2 regions of the Nocardia implantans genome follow, and region 2 is predicted to be linked to the other one. Evidence: riboswitches for the same ligand, from Rfam matches in the RefSeq annotation. Region 2 holds a riboswitch; the other holds the start of a gene.
The links. A riboswitch is a leader RNA that binds a small molecule or an ion and turns the genes downstream of it on or off. The one in region 2 is predicted to bind thiamine pyrophosphate.
Positions count from the first base shown of each region.

Region 1: linked by a shared signal. The riboswitch ahead of thiC (phosphomethylpyrimidine synthase ThiC) and the one ahead of U3653_RS30370 (purine-cytosine permease family protein) in region 2 are both predicted to bind thiamine pyrophosphate.

Region 1 is NZ_JAYKYQ010000001.1:31,680-39,545, forward strand. It holds gene U3653_RS00155 (peptide deformylase) at 1-235, shown strand, start outside; gene U3653_RS00160 (N-acetylglutamate synthase, CG3035 family) at 225-1,226, shown strand; gene U3653_RS00165 (exodeoxyribonuclease III) at 1,258-2,088, shown strand; gene U3653_RS00170 (TetR/AcrR family transcriptional regulator) at 2,160-2,786, shown strand; gene U3653_RS00175 (homogentisate 1,2-dioxygenase) at 2,852-4,048, shown strand; gene fahA (fumarylacetoacetase) at 4,045-5,223, shown strand; gene U3653_RS00185 (hypothetical protein) at 5,578-6,024, shown strand; TPP riboswitch at 6,211-6,333, shown strand; gene thiC (phosphomethylpyrimidine synthase ThiC) at 6,323-7,866, shown strand, end outside.
Region 2 is NZ_JAYKYQ010000017.1:97,388-105,253, reverse strand. It holds gene U3653_RS30385 (styrene monooxygenase/indole monooxygenase family protein) at 1-545, shown strand, start outside; gene U3653_RS30380 (cytochrome P450) at 558-1,814, opposite strand; gene U3653_RS30375 (hypothetical protein) at 2,288-2,683, shown strand; TPP riboswitch at 2,852-2,967, shown strand; gene U3653_RS30370 (purine-cytosine permease family protein) at 2,963-4,324, shown strand; gene U3653_RS30365 (DUF72 domain-containing protein) at 4,346-5,188, shown strand; gene U3653_RS30360 (SLOG cluster 4 domain-containing protein) at 5,185-5,679, shown strand; gene U3653_RS30355 (alpha/beta fold hydrolase) at 5,927-7,372, shown strand; gene U3653_RS30350 (ribbon-helix-helix domain-containing protein) at 7,427-7,750, opposite strand; gene U3653_RS30345 (hypothetical protein) at 7,743-7,866, opposite strand, start outside.

The DNA.
Region 1 (7,866 bases), on a different contig from region 2:
GAAGGTGACCGGCACCGACGAGCGCGGCGAGCCGGTGGAGGTGGAGGGCAAGGGCTTCTTCGCCCGCATGCTCCAGCACGAGGTCGGGCACCTCGACGGGTTCCTCTACGTGGACGTGCTGATCGGCCGCAACGCGCGGGCCGCGAAGAAGGCGATCAAACGCAACGGCTGGGGCACACCGGGTCTGAGCTGGCTGCCCGGCACCGACCCCGACCCGTTCGGGCATGACGACTGACCCCGCGGCCGGCCTGCCCGATATCCCGCTCGGTCGTCGCGTGGTGCTGCGCTACCAACTGCCCGCGGGTTATCCACAACCGCTGACCGACGTGATCGGCGAACTCGTCTCCCTCGATCCGCCGACGGTGCGCGGCGCGGGCGGCGAGCTGGTATCGGTCGCGCCGGAACGCGTGATCGCGCTGAAAGCCATCGGTCCGCGACCGATCCGCATCAGGGAGATCCGCGCGCTGGAAGCCGCGGCCGCCTACGGCTGGCCTGGCGTCGAGCACGCGTGGATCGACGGCTGGCTGGCGCGCGCGGGCCACGGATACACCGGGCGCGCGAATTCCGCTGTGCCGCTGGGCAACTCCGACGGTCCCGCCACCGTGTCGGCGGAGACGCTGCACCGGATCGGCGAGTGGTACACCGCGCACGGCCTGCCCGTGCAACTCGCGCTGCCCGATCGGCTGGCCCCGGTGCCGCCCGGCTGGCACAGCTGGCGGCAGACGATCGTGCTCGCCATCGATATCGACAACTTCGTGCTGCCGCAAGGCCCTTCGATGGTGCGGATCGCGCCCGCTCCCCACGCGGACTGGCTGGAGATGCACCGTCACAGCGGTGAAGACCCCGGCGCGCAGACGGTTCCCGCGCCCGATCCCGACGTGCTCACCGCGGTCATCGGCGGCGAACTCGGCTTCGCCTCGCTCGGTCTACCGCGTCCCATCGCGATCGGCCGCGGCGCGCTGACCACCGCCCCGGACGGGCGACGCTGGATCGGCCTCACCTGCGTGGCCGTCGCCGCCGCGCACCGCAGGCACGGACTCGGCTCGCTGGTCTGCGCCGAACTGATCCGCTGGGGCCGCGACCGCGGCGCGACCCACGCCTATCTCCAGGTGGAAGCCACCAACGAACCGGCCCGCGCGATGTACCGCGAACTGGGCTTCATCGAGCACCACACCTATCGCTACGCCGCGCCGGAACCGATCGCCGGGCCCGGCGGCCTGCGGTAGAACAGATCTGACACCCCGAAGGAAGGCCGCAGTGCGTCTCGCCACCTGGAACGTCAACTCCATCCGCTCCCGGCTCGACCGCGTCGCGGACTGGCTCGACCGCCAGGACATCGACGTGCTCGCCATCCAGGAGACCAAGTGCCGCGACGACCAGTTCCCCTTCGAGCGCTTCGACGAACTCGGCTACGAAGTCGCCCACCTGGGGATCAACCAGTGGAACGGGGTGGCGATCGTCTCCCGCGTCGGCCTCTCCGACGTCGAGTTCGCCTTCCCCGGCCAGCCCGGCTTCGACAAAGACGCGGGTGAGTCGCTGATCAGCACGCCGGTGGTCGAGTCGAGGGCGATCGGGGCCACCTGCGGCGGCGTGCGGGTGTGGAGCCTGTACGTGCCCAATGGGCGAACGCTGGGCGATCCGCATTACACGTACAAGCTGGAATGGCTTGCCGCGCTGCGCGACAACGGCGCGCGCTGGCTGGCCGAGGACCCGCAGGCCAAGATCGCCCTGGTGGGCGACTGGAACATCGCGCCGACCGACGACGATGTGTGGTCCGTGGAGTACTTCGCCGAGAAGACGCACACCTCGCAGCCGGAGCGCGACGCCTTCCAGGCCGTCGTGGACGCCGGGTTCGCGGATGTCATGCGTCCGTTCGCGCCCGGACCGGGCGTCTACACCTACTGGGACTACACGCAGCTGCGCTTCCCGCGCAAAGAGGGCATGCGCATCGATTTCATCCTCGCCTCCCCCGCGCTCGCCGCCACCGTGAGGGACGCGATGGTCGATCGTGAGGCGCGAAAGGGCAAGGGCGCCAGCGACCACGCCCCGGTGATCGCCGAGTTCGCCGACGAACCCGGGTCCGCGTGACCCGCCCGGCACAGCCGCCCTTCCCCCGCCGCAGCAGCGGCAACCGGACCACCGGCGGCAGGTTGGGCGGCATGAACAGCGACGCGTCCGTGGGGCAACGGCAGCGGGCGCAGCACCTCGGCCCGGAACGCCGCCGCCCGCAGGTGCTCGACACCGCGCTCGCCATCGCCGTCGAGGACGGCATCGCCGCGGTCACCATGGCCGCGATCGCGGAACGGATGAACGTGACCAGGCCGGTGGTCTACGCCTGCTTCGCCGATCGCGTCGAGCTGATCGAGGCGTTGATCCAGCGCGAGGAGGGCTATCTGGTCAGCGGCGTGCTCGAGGTGGTGAAGCCACGCGATGTGGACGCCGACGAGACCGTGTTCGTCCAGGGGTTTCGCGCACTGCTGACGAAGGCGGCGACCCGGCCCGACGCCTGGCGGCTGGTCTACGGCAATCCCGACCCCGCCGTCGCGAAGTCGTTCGGGCGCGGCCGCGCGCTCGTCATCGAGCGCTGCACCAAACTCCTGCGCCCCACGCTGCGCGCGTGGGGCACGGTGGACGCCGAACGCAAGTTGCCCGTGCTGGTGGAGCAGTGGGTGTCGGCGGGGGAAGGGGCGGTGCGCGCGCTGCTCGCCGACCAGGACGGCTGGACACCGGCCGACCTCGGCGCGTTCGTCGGGGCCTCGGTCTACCGCGCCCTGCGAAACGCCTGATAGACGCGTCGGCCGCACTACGATGGTGATCAACTGTCCGACCACCGGCTGGCGGAGGAACGGTCATGGCGTTCTATCGGCAAGTGGGTACGGTACCGCCGAAGCGGCACACCCAGCATCGTGACGAGCAGGGCCGGCTCTACTACGAAGAGCTGATGGGCGAGGAGGGCTTCTCCGGCGACTCCTCCCTGCTCTATCACCGCGGCCTGCCGCCGGCACTGGTCGATTCGACGGTCTGGGAGCTGCCCGATCAGCGGACCACGCCGAACCATCCGCTGCGTCACCGCCATCTGCGCCTGCACACGCTGTTCCCCGGCGACACCCCGGCGGAGACCGATGCGGTGACCGGGCGCCGCCTGCTGCTCGCCAACGCGGACGTGCGCATCTCCTACGTCGTCGCGAAGGGCGGCTCGCCGCTGTACCGCAACGCGATCGGCGACGAACTGGTGTACGTGGAGGCCGGCGCGGCGGTGGTGGAGACCGTGTTCGGCGCGTTGCCCGCGCGGCAGGGCGATCAGGTGCTCATCCCGCGCGCCACGACGCACCGCTGGCGGCCCACCGGTCCGGAACCGTTGCGGGCGTACGTGATCGAGGCGACCGGTCACATCACGCCACCGAAGCGCTATCTGTCGAAATTCGGCCAGCTGCTGGAAAACGCCCCGTACTGCGAGCGCGACCTGCACGGCCCGGCCGAGACCATCACCGCGACCGGCACCGAGGTGGAAGTGCTGGTCAAACATCGTCCCGGCGGACAGGTCGTCGGCACCAGGATGGTCTACGCCACCCACCCGTTCGACGTGGTGGGCTGGGACGGCTGCCTGTACCCCTGGACTTTCGATATCGCCGACTTCGAACCGATCACCGGCCGCATCCACCAGCCGCCGCCCGTCCATCAGGCTTTCGAGGGCGGCAACTTCGTGATCTGCAATTTCGTTCCGCGCAAGGTGGATTACCACCCACTGTCGATTCCCGTGCCGTACTACCACTCCAACGTCGATTCCGACGAGGTCATGTTCTATTGCGGCGGCAATTACGAAGCGCGCAAAGGCTCCGGGATCACGCAGGGCTCGGTGTCGGTGCACCCCGGCGGCTATGCCCACGGTCCGCAGCCCGGGGCCTACGAGAACAGCATCGGCATCGAGTATTTCGACGAGCTGGCCGTCATGGTGGACACGTTCCGCCCGCTCGAACTCGGCGAAGGGGCGCTGGCCTGCGAAGACCCGACCTATGCGTGGACCTGGTCGGGCCGGGGCCCCGCGTGAGGACCAGGGTCGAGGTAGCGCCGGCGTCGCTGTTCGGTCCGGACAATCTGCCGTACGGGGTCTTCGCGACGACCGGAGCGGGCCCCCGCGTGGGGGTGCGGCTCGGTGACCATGTCATCGATCTGGCTGTGCTGCTGGATGATCCGGTTTTCGCCGAGCCGAGCCTGAACGCCTTCCTGGCGCAGGGACCTGCCCGTTGGCGCACGGTGCGCGACCGGATTCGCGAGGCGGTCGACGGCGAGCTGGACGACGCCGCGGTGCACCGCCTGGCCGACGTGGTGTTGCGGCTGCCCGTGCGCATCGGCGATTACGTGGACTTCTACGCCAGCATCGACCACGCGACGAACCTCGGCCGCCTGTTCCGGCCGGACGGCGACCCGCTGCTGCCGAACTGGCGGCACCTGCCGGTGGGCTATCACGGGCGGGCCGGCACCGTGGTGGTGTCGGGCACCGCGATCGCACGGCCGTACGGGCAGCGCAAGACCGATTCCGGCGCACCGGTTTTCGGCCCGTCGCGGCGGCTGGACATCGAGGCCGAGCTCGGTTTCGTGATCGGCGTCGGCTCGCGGCTCGGCGTGCCGGTCCCGATCGACGAGTTCGCCGAGCGGGTGTTCGGCGTCGCGCTGGTCAACGATTGGTCGGCCCGCGACATCCAGGCCTGGGAGTACCAGCCGCTGGGCCCGTTCCTCGGCAAGTCGTTCGCGACGTCGATCTCGCCGTGGATCACGCCGCTGGCGGCCCTGGAGTCCGCCCGCATACCGCTGCCCGAGCAGTCACCCGCGCCGCTGCCCTACCTGCACGGCGCCGAGCACTGGGGCCTGGACATCGACCTCACCGTGGCCTGGAACGGACAACCGGTCACCTATCCGCCCTACTCCCGGATGTACTGGTCACCGGCGCAGATGCTGGCTCATCTCACGGCGAACGGCGCATCGACGCGCACCGGCGATCTGTACGCCTCCGGCACCATCTCCGGCCCCGAACCGGATCAACGCGGCTCGTTCATCGAGTTGTCCTGGGGCGGCAGCAGGCCGGTATCGGTGAACGATCGGCAACGTACCTTCCTGGAGGACGGCGACGAGGTGACCATCACCGCGTCGGCTCCGGGCCCGCACGCGGCCAGGATCGGGTTGGGCGAGGTCACCGGCCGTATCCTTCCGGCACACCCGCACTGAACACGGCCGGCACTCGGCGGCGTGCCAGGGGCGCGACCCGCCCGGTACACCATGGCGGATGTGCTGCGCGATGCGGAGCTGATGCCGCGATCGACTTCTTCGGCCGATCTGTCGAACGCCCGCTTACGAAACGGGCGGACTGCCGTCCGGCAAACGCCGTCGGCAGGGCGGCGATGGCGTGCCCGACTTCCCTTTGTGGCCGGTCGATCGGCCTTCGCCCGAGGTTGCCTCGGACGGGCACTCGATGCTTGAGAACGGCGTCGCGCGGGTACGCCGCTACCCGAGCGCCTCGATCTCCGCCGCCGGATCGCGGAGTTCACGGCCGCACCCACCCTCCGGACAAGGAGCGAGGTCATGAACGATCGCCCGGATACAGCGCACTGCCGCCCCACCGGCGTGGACGACAACACGGTCGCCGCCACCGGCAAACTCTCCGAGGCGCTGGAGACCATCGAGCGTGCCCGCGGCCATCTGTACGCCTTCCACCAGCTGACCGGCGGGGCGGATCTGGCGCTGGACACGGCGGTGGAACTGTTCCGCGAAGCAGGGCACGATCACATCGCCGACCGGATCTCCACCGAGTTGATCGGCCGCAACGTGCTGGCCGGGCGCTGGACCTTCCAGATCGTCGAGGAATACGAGGACGGCTACTACGGTCTGTTCCGCGACATCGAGCGGGCCGCCAGGGACGAACTGCTGGAGGGCCGCCGCCACGTCTACGAAGCCGAGATGAAAGAAGCCCGCCGCACCCACGGCGCACCGGGCCATTCGGCCAAGCCGGAGAGCGCCGAGAAGTCCTGATCGCGGCCAGGATTCCCGGCAACCGGACTCGCTCGCTCGGCGCGCGAACTCGATACCCGGTCCTGGCGCACTCGATTCCCACCCGACCCGTGCGAGTGCGGACACCCCTGCCTGGAAGTTCGCCCGATCGCGCCGAATCGCCGGGCGCGCGCCCGTGCGGTCCGGGTATGGTCGGGCGGGGAAATTTCACACACCAACGGGGGCTCGCACCAGCGGGCTGAGAGGACGGCTAGCCGAGAGGCGTCAGGGCCGTCGACCGTATGAACCTGACCGGGTAATGCCGGCGTAGGGAGGAAGAATGGCACGCGCCGCTGCGTCCGACGGTGGATCCGCACCCGTCGACAGCGTCACCACCGGCCCCATCGAGGGCAGCGTCAAGCACTATCTCGAGGTCGATGACCTGCGCATTCCGGTGCGCCGGATCAATCTGACCAATGGCGAGCACTTCGACGTCTACGACACGTCCGGCCCGTACACCGACGAGTCCGCGACGATCGACCTCGAAGGCGGTCTACCGAAACTGCGCGACACGTGGACCAAGCCCGAGGGGAAAGGTCCGCGCACCCAGCTCGCGTGGGCCCGCGAGGGCATCGTCACGCCGGAGATGCGCTTCATCGCCGCGCGCGAAGGCGTCGCGCCGGAGCTGGTGCGCGACGAGGTCGCCGCTGGCCGCGCGGTGATCCCGGCCAACCACAAGCATCCGGAGCTCGAGCCGACCATCATCGGCAAGAAGTTCCTGGTGAAGATCAACGCGAACATCGGCAACTCGGCCGTGTCCTCCTCGATCGCCGAGGAGGTGGAGAAGATGGTGTGGGCCACCCGCTGGGGCGCGGACACCATCATGGACCTGTCCACCGGCAAGAACATCCACGAGACCCGCGAGTGGATTCTGCGCAACTCCCCCGTCCCGGTCGGCACCGTGCCGATCTACCAGGCGCTGGAGAAGGTGAACGGCGATCCGACCGCGCTGACCTGGGAGATCTACCGGGACACCGTGATCGAGCAGTGCGAGCAGGGCGTGGACTACATGACCGTGCACGCGGGCGTGCTGCTGCGCTACATCCCCCTGACCGCCAAGCGGGTGACCGGCATCGTCTCGCGCGGCGGGTCGATCATGGCGGCTTGGTGCCTGGCGCATCATCAGGAATCGTTCCTGTACACGCACTTCGAGGAACTCTGCGAGATCCTGGCCCGCTACGACGTCACCTTCTCCCTCGGTGACGGCCTGCGGCCCGGCTCCATCGCCGACGCCAACGACGAGGCGCAGTTCGCCGAACTGCGCACGCTCGGCGAGCTGACCAAGATCGCCAAATCGCATGGCGTGCAGGTGATGATCGAGGGTCCGGGGCACGTGCCGATGCACAAGATCGTGGAAAACGTGCGGCTGGAAGAGGAGCTGTGTGAGGAGGCGCCGTTCTACACCCTCGGCCCGCTCGCCACCGACATCGCACCGGCCTACGACCACATCACCTCGGCCATCGGCGCTGCCATCATCGCGCAGGCGGGCACCGCCATGCTCTGCTACGTCACCCCGAAGGAACACCTCGGCCTGCCCAACCGCGACGACGTGAAGGTCGGCGTGATCAGCTACAAGATCGCCGCGCACGCCGCCGACCTGGCCAAGGGCCATCCGCACGCCCAGCAGCGCGACGACGCGCTGTCGCAGGCGCGCTTCGAATTCCGCTGGCGCGACCAGTTCGCGCTGTCCCTCGACCCGGACACCGCCCGCGAGTACCACGACGAGACGCTGCCCGCCGAACCCGCGAAGACCGCGCACTTCTGCTCCATGTGCGGCCCCAAGTTCTGCTCGATGCGAATCTCGGCCGACGTCCGCGAGTACGC
Region 2 (7,866 bases):
GGCCCGGCGGTGCGCTGGACGGGTTCGAGCAGCACGGCACGCCCGCGCGACGCTGGGCGCACGCCAGGGAACTGCTGAACGCCCACTTGCCCGCCGAGATCGCCGAACGGTACCGGCATGCCGAGCCGACCGATGCCGGGGCGACGCTGGTGGGCGCGGTGACTCCGGTCATGCGCCGTCCGGTGGGCATCCTGCCGTCGGGCAAGCCGGTGCTGGGCGGAGGCGACGTCGTCTGCCGGATGGACCCGGGCGGCGCTCAGGGCGCCAACAACGCCGTGCACTGCGCGATCCGCTACGGCGAGGCGATTCTGCACGATCCCGACGGCCCCTACGACCGCGCGTGGATGGAGTGGGCGGCCGCGCCGTGGCTGACGGCCGTGGCCCACCCCGCCGCGCGGTGGACGGCCACGGTGCTCGATCCGCCGCCCGCCATGCGCGAGATGATGCTGGCCGCCCAGCACGACACGACACTGGCCGACGCCTTCGCGAACACCTTCGCGCGGCCGGCGAACCTCGCCCGGCTCGCGGCGACCGCGCCGTCCTGACCGATTCCGCGCTTAGGGCCGCCAGGGCGGTGTCGCGGGAAAAGTGACCGGCAGCGCGGTCAGAGCGCGGTGGAAAGGTCCTGGCCGCCAGGCCAATTCGCGCACCGGCACGGCGGGCCGCAGTTCCGGCAGCGCGTCCAGCAACTGGTCGACCGCGTCCTGGCCGATCAGGTAGGCCGCGCTGCGGGCCGGACACGCGTGCGGTCCGGCGCCCCACGCCAGATGCGATCGGTTGCCGCTGTGGTCGTGCCCGCTGATCGCCGGATCGTTGTTGCAGGCCGCGAAACTGATCACGACCGGCTGATGGGCAGGCAGCCAGACATCGTCGATCAGGATCGGCTGGCGCGGATAGGTGACCGAGAAATTCGCCATCGGCGGATCGGTGAACAACACCTCGTCGAGCGCGTCTCGGGTCGACAGGCTCCCGCCAAGGACATCGCCGCCGAACCGGTCGTCGGTGAGGATCAGCACCAGGGTGTTGATGATCAGATTCTGCAGCGGTTCGATCCCCGCCCCGTAGAGCACGACGAGCTGGTGGATCACCTCCGTGTCGTCCAAGCCTGCCGGATGCCGCAGCAGCCGCGTCGTGATGTCCAGGCCCGGTTCGGCGCGCTTGTGCTCGAGCAGCCGCAGCAGCGCGGTGACGAGCAGGCGGTTGCCCTCCTCCGCGTCCACTCCGTCGAACACGGCGCGGGTAGCGGCGGCGACTTCCTTCCCGATCTCCGGCGGGCAGCCCAGCATGGCGTTGATCGCCTCGAAGGCCAGCGGTAGAGCGTACTGCGATACCAGATCGGCGCTGCCCGTCGCGCAGAAGGTGTTGATCAGCGGCACAGCGATCCGCTCCACCGTCTCGTGTAAGGCGTGCAGGTCGACGGCGTCGATGCTCGCGGTGTTCGCCTGGCGGTAGCGCGCGTGTTCCTCCCCCGTGCTGCGCATGGCGTTGGGACGCCACTCCAGCACCGGCAACACCGGGCAGTCGGCGGTCACGTTCGCCTGCCAGGTGCGCGGGTCGGCGGGAAAGTGCGCCGGGTCGTGCATGATTCGCACCGCCGTGTGATAGCTGAGCACCAACGTCGCGGGCACGCCCGGCGCCAGTTCGACCGGCGCCATCGAGCCGTAGCGGGCGCGCATGTCGCGGTAGGAGCGATGCGGATCGGCCGCGAACTCCGGGGAATACAGCGATACGCGCTCGACGTCGTGGTCGATGGGCGAACCATGATGCGCGCCAGGGGCGTCCGCGGTGCGGTCGAAGTCTCGGGGTGTGGTCAACGCGTCACTCTCACGGTAGGAGCGTTCGCACCGAGCGCGGGCGCACTCGGCGCGGATCGTCGCGACGGCGCTCGGCCCATACGGCGCACCACTGCGACGCATCGTCCCGACCGCGCAGCGGATCGACACACAGGATCGTCGCGTAGGTAGCTCACGGGCATCGGTAATGACGCGCGACCTGCGGTGATGCGACCGCCCCCTCCGCACGGCAACGAAATCGCGGACGACTCACCGCTGCGGACCGGCCACGATCCCCGACAGCCGCGCCCCGGCGACACCGGGCGCGCGCGAATCCCGCAGTGACGCTCCGTATTCGCTACCGGCGGAAGGATCGACGGACGCATCCGATCCGGGACGGCAGGCACGCCGTTCGCCCGCATCCTGCGGGGAGACAAGCACTTCGACGTGCACGTGGCTGGTGTATAACTTCCATCGGCCCGGCCGACTCCCCCGACAAGCGATAGCGAGACACGATGCACGGTTACCTCAACCAGGTGTCCCACGGCACGACCCCCTCCGGCTATCCGACGCGCGAACCCGAGACCCCCGCCGTCGAGCCGCCGCGCACCGCGGATCTCGTCGTGAGCGCGCTGTTGTGGTTCCTGCCCGCGACGCTGGCTGCGATGTCGACGGTCCTGGCGCCGTGGTTCCTGATGGCGGGCGGCATCTGCGAGTCCAAGCCGGAATGCCGGGTCGATACCAGCGCGGGCGTCTGGATCATGGTGGGCGGCGGGATCGTCGGCTTCGCTGTGGGCGCGTTGCTGTCGCTGCTGGCGGCCCGGCAGGGGCGCGCGATGTTCCCTGGCGCGTTGGTCGGCGCGGTGCTGGTCCTGCTGGCGTGGTTCGCCGCCTCGTTCCTCATGGGCTGAACCGCGCGGGCGGCCACCGCGGCGCCGGTGCGGCCAGTGCGTGTCGGCGATGCCCCGGAAGCGGGCCGGCGCGGTGGGTGCCGCACCGCTCATCACTTCGAGGCCCTTCGGCGTCCGGACCTCGTCCCCGGCTCCCGAAAACTGGCGCGGGTGTACTATTCGCCGGAATCACTTCACCGCGGGAGCTCGGGCACGGCCGGGCTGAGAGGGCGGACCGCACGCGCCGCCGACCGCATGAACCTGTCCGGGTAATGCCGGCGTAGGGAGAGCGTTTCCGTCATGTCGTCGACCCGTACGAGCGCGCCGCGCGAAGCCCCGCTGACCCTCGATCAGCCCGCCCCGAAGGTGCTTTCGTTCTGGGACCAGAGTGCGTTCTGGGCCAATCTCGGCGTCAGCCTCATCGCGTTCTCCGGCGCGTACACCGTGCTCGCGCCGGACTCCGCGGGCGCGGCGCGGATCTCGATCGCGGCGGGCATCCTGGCGACCGTCCTCGGCACCCTGGTGGGTGGACTGATGCTCGGCGCGGCGGCGCTCACCGGCGCACGCACCGGGCAACCCGCGATGGTGCTGCTGCGCGGACTGTTCGGCGCGCGACTCAGTTACCTGCCCACCGTGCTCAACATCGCGCAATTGATCGGCTGGGGGACCTTCGAGCTGATCGTCATCGGCGACGCGGCCGGGGAACTGTTCGGCGGCGGTCCGCGCTGGCTCTACGTCGTGGTCGCGGGCGCGCTCACGACCGTCCTGACGATCTGGCCGCTCGGCTCGGTCCGTCTGCTGCGCAGGTTCGTGACCGCCGGTGTCGTGATCGCCCTGATCTGGTTCTACGCGCAGTTCTTCCGCGCCGGTCTGCCGGATCTGCGGGCGAACCCCGGCCCGAGTGGAAGCGGGCCGTTCGGCGTCGATTGGAACCTGTTCTGGGTCGCCACCGACGCCGCGCTGGCCGTCTCGATCTCGTGGGTGCCGGTCGCCGCCGACTACACGCGGCACGCCCGCACCGGCCGGTCCGCGTTCGGCGCGGCCAGCGGCGCGTACGGGCTCACCCAGATCGTCGCCTACGTCCTCGGCCTGTTCGCGCTGGCGCTGGCGACCGGCGAAGGCGGGCCGTACGCACCGTTTCTGCAGGTGAGCCTCGGCGCGCTGTTCTTCTTCGTCTTTGTGCTGCGGGAGGCGGACCAGTCCTTCGCCAATGTGTACTCCACCGCCGTGTCGATCCAGAATCTCGCGCCGCGCGTCGACCGCAGAGTGCTCTCGATCGGCCTCGGCGCGCTGATCACGGTGTCGGCCCTGTGGATGGACATGACGAACTATTTCGGATTCCTCGGACTCATCGGTTCGGTGTTCGTGCCTCTGCTCGGCGTGCTGGTCGCCGATTTCTTCCTGCGTGCCCACCGCGCATGGAACACCGCGCCGGACGCGCCCGCGCGATGGGGCATGGTGCTCGCCTGGCTGGCCGGGTTCGCGGTATATCAACTGATCAATCCGGGTGATGCCGGAGTGTGGACCGAATTCTGGGAGCGCGTCCGGCAGGCCCTGCATGTCACCCCGCAGGCGTGGATGAGCGCATCGCTGCTGTCGTTCCTGGCGGCGCTGGCGGTGGCCTGGTTGGTCGGCAAGGCGGCGAGGACGCCATCGGCGTAGCGCGTTTGCCACCATGGAGAGATGGGCCGGATCAGGATAGGCACGTCGGGCTGGGTCTACCCGCCCTGGCGCGGGACGTTCTACCCGGAGGGTTTGCCGCACAAGCGCGAGCTGACCTATTTGTCCGAACAGCTCGACAGTGTGGAGATCAACGGCTCGTTCTACTCGCTGCAACGCCCGTCGAGTTACCAGAAGTGGGCCGAGCAGACGCCGGACGATTTCCTCTTCGCGGTGAAGGGCAGCAGATTCATCACGCACATGAAGCGGTTGCGCGACGGTGACGACCTGCTGGCCAACTTCCTGGCATCGGGCCCGCTGGCGCTCGGACCCAAGCTGGGCCCGATCCTGTGGCAGCTGCCGCCGACGTTCCGTTTCGACGCCGACGTGCTGGACGACTTCTTGTCCCGGCTGCCGCGCGGCACCGAGCAGGCCGCGGAGATCGCGCGGCGGCACGATCACCGCGTCGACCCCCCGTACACCAGCACCGACGCCGACCGGCCGATCCGGCATGCCATGGAGATCCGGCACGAAAGCTTTGTGACCCCGGCGTTCACCGATCTGCTCGGCCGCCACAACGTAGCCCTCGTCGTCGCCGACGCGGCGGGCAAGTATCCGCTGCTGGAAGAGGTCACCGCCGACTTCGTCTACATCCGGTTGCACGGCCACGACGAGCTCTACGTCAGCGGATACACCGACGAGGGTCTGGAGATGTGGGCGGAGAAGATCCGCGCGTGGGCCGGAACGCTGGACGTCTACACCTATTTCGACAACGACGCGAAAGTGCGGGCGCCGCGCGACGCCATAGCGTTGCGGGAACGCTTGGCGTCGGTCGTGTCGCCACGGCCGGCGGGATCGGGACAGTGACGCCGGCGCGGCAGGTCGCGGTCTGCGGGCCGAGGGAGTGCACACCGCAGGAAGCGGAGTGGGCGCGTGCGGTCGGCGGGCTCTTGGCGCGGGCGGGAGTCACCGTCCTGTGCGGCGGCGGGTCCGGGGTGATGGCCGCGGTCGCCGCCGGCGCCGCCGAGGCCGGTGGGCTGGTGATCGGCGTGCGGCCGGACACCGACCGCGCCGCGGTGTGTCCCGGCCTGTCCGCGGTGCTGTTCACGAACATGGGCGAGGCGCGCAACGCCATCCTGATCGAGTCGGCGGACGCGGTGATCGTCATCGGCGGCTCGTGGGGCACGCTCTCGGAGGTCGCACTGGCCCGCCGGCGCGGCGGCATTCCGGTTGTCGCGCTGGGCGGCTGGCAGATCCGCGACGCGCACGGACGGCCGATGGCGGCGACGGTGAACACGGCCGACCCGGCCGATGCGGTGCGCCGGGCGCTGGACGGGATCGGTTGCGAACCGGCCTGAGACCGCCGATCGATCCGGGGCGGACAGACAACTGTCGGCGACCGGTCATCGCCGAGCACCGCCAGTGCACCCAGGCGAAATTCGGCTCGCCCGTACTACGCCATAGATCCGCGCAAGATTCGCTGTCTCCAGCGAATTCGACACTGCCACGGCCGGTCCGGGTTGCCCAGCTACCGAATCCGCCCTCCCCCAATTCTTTCCGATCACGCAATCTTGCGCGTCACGCAAGTTTCGCTACGGTGGACGTGTGGCATTCGTCCTGGGCCTGCGCGAGCGCAAGAAGCTCGCCACCCGCGAGGCGCTCGGTTTCGCGGCGCTGCGACTGGCCGTAGAGCGCGGGCTGGACAACGTTCTCGTCGAGGACATCGCCGCGGCGGCCGGAGTCTCCGCGCGCACGTTCAACAACTACTTCGCCAGCAAGTACGAGGCCGTCTGCTCGGTGGCGGTGGACCGGGCCCGCCGGATCGCGGACGACCTGCGCGCCCGACCGGCCGCCGAACCGCTGTGGCCAGCGGTGATCCACGCCGTGCTGGCGGAGTTCCGCGACACCGAACCACCCGATTCCGCTTGGACCGCCGGCGTTCGCCTGATCACCCGCGCACCGTCGTTGCAGGGCGAATACCGCAGATCACAGGCGGTGATCGAAGGCGCGCTGGCCGAGGCCATCGCCGAGCGCACCGGCCGCGCGAACGATGCCGACATGTTCCCTCGAATCATGGCCGGGGCGGTCACGGCAGCGCTGTACGTGGCCATCGACCGATGGGTCGAGGCCGATCCCCCCGTTCCCGCGCTACCGGTCATCCGGGAAGCGTTGCGCCAGTTGACTCATCTCTCAGGAGCGTTTCCCATGGATGTACCGACCCAGCACACTCTCGCCGTGCCCGGTGCGACCCTCTACTACGAGATCCGCGGCACCGGCCCGCTGTTGCTGCTCATTCCGGGCGGCAACGGCGACGCCGGAGGCTTCGACGCCGTCGCCGAACGACTCGCCGACCGCTACACCGTGGTCGCCTACGACCGGCGCGGCTTCAGCCGCAGCCCCCTCGACGGGCCGCCGCACGATCGCATCGTCACCGACGGCGCGGACGCCGCCGCGCTGCTCACACACCTCACCGACCGGCCCGCCCATGTACTCGGCAGCAGTTCCGGAGCGATCGTCGCGCTCGAATTGTTGCGCGCCCGGCCGGAACTGGTGCGCACGCTCGTCGCCCACGAACCACCGCTGGCCACGCTGCTGCCCGACAGCGAGAAGTGGCTGACCTTCCTGGACGGCATCCACGAACAGAGCAGGACCGAGGGCACGGCCGCCGCCATGGCGGCGTTCGCGGCCGGCATCGGCATGCGGTCCACGCCGCCTCCCCCGGTCGACCAGTTGCCGCCGGAAGCCGCCGCGATGGTGACCAGGATCCAGCAGAACCTGCTGTTCTGGCTGGAACACGAGCTTCGGCAATATCCCCGGTACACCCCGGATCCGACGGCGTTGCGCGCGGCGTCCGACCGCCTGGTACTCGGCGTCGGACGCGAGTCGAGAGACACCTTCCCCGGCTTCCCGAACGCCGCACTCGCAAAGGAACTCGGCCTCGACCTCGTCGAGTTCGCTGGCGACCACATCGGCTACCGCACCGCCGCAGACGAGTTCGCCACACAACTCGACCGCGTGCTGACCCGCGAGGGAACCGGTGCCGGATCCTGACCGAGGACACGGCGACACCCTGCCACCGAGCGGCGAGGCACCCGCCGCGGCGGACTAAGCCGACTGGCGCAGGGGATGCAGGGCGGCCAGCGCGCGCAGGGCGTCGGCGCGCGAGATGGGCTGGTCGTTGTCCAGGGCGGCCAGTTCCAGTTCGATCCAGTCGCGGATGAGCGCGGACATGGTCACATTGCGCTGCTCGGCGGCCTTCTTCACCCGCTGGTGCAGTTCCAGTGGGATGCGCAGCGAGGTGGTGACGGTGACCGTGTCCTCGGCGCGCAGCGGCGGGGGCAGCTCGGCGGCGTCGACCGGCGCGTCGCTGTACTCCAGATCGGACAGGAAGTCCCGGACGTCCTCGGGATTCGTCGGATAGTCAGTCATCGGCGTGCTCCCAACGCTCGAGTTCGGCCACCTGCGCCTCGGTCATCTCGACCGCGCCCAGAATGTCCCACTGCCAGCCCTCGGTGCGGCGGACAGCGACGATGAGCGGCCGGCCC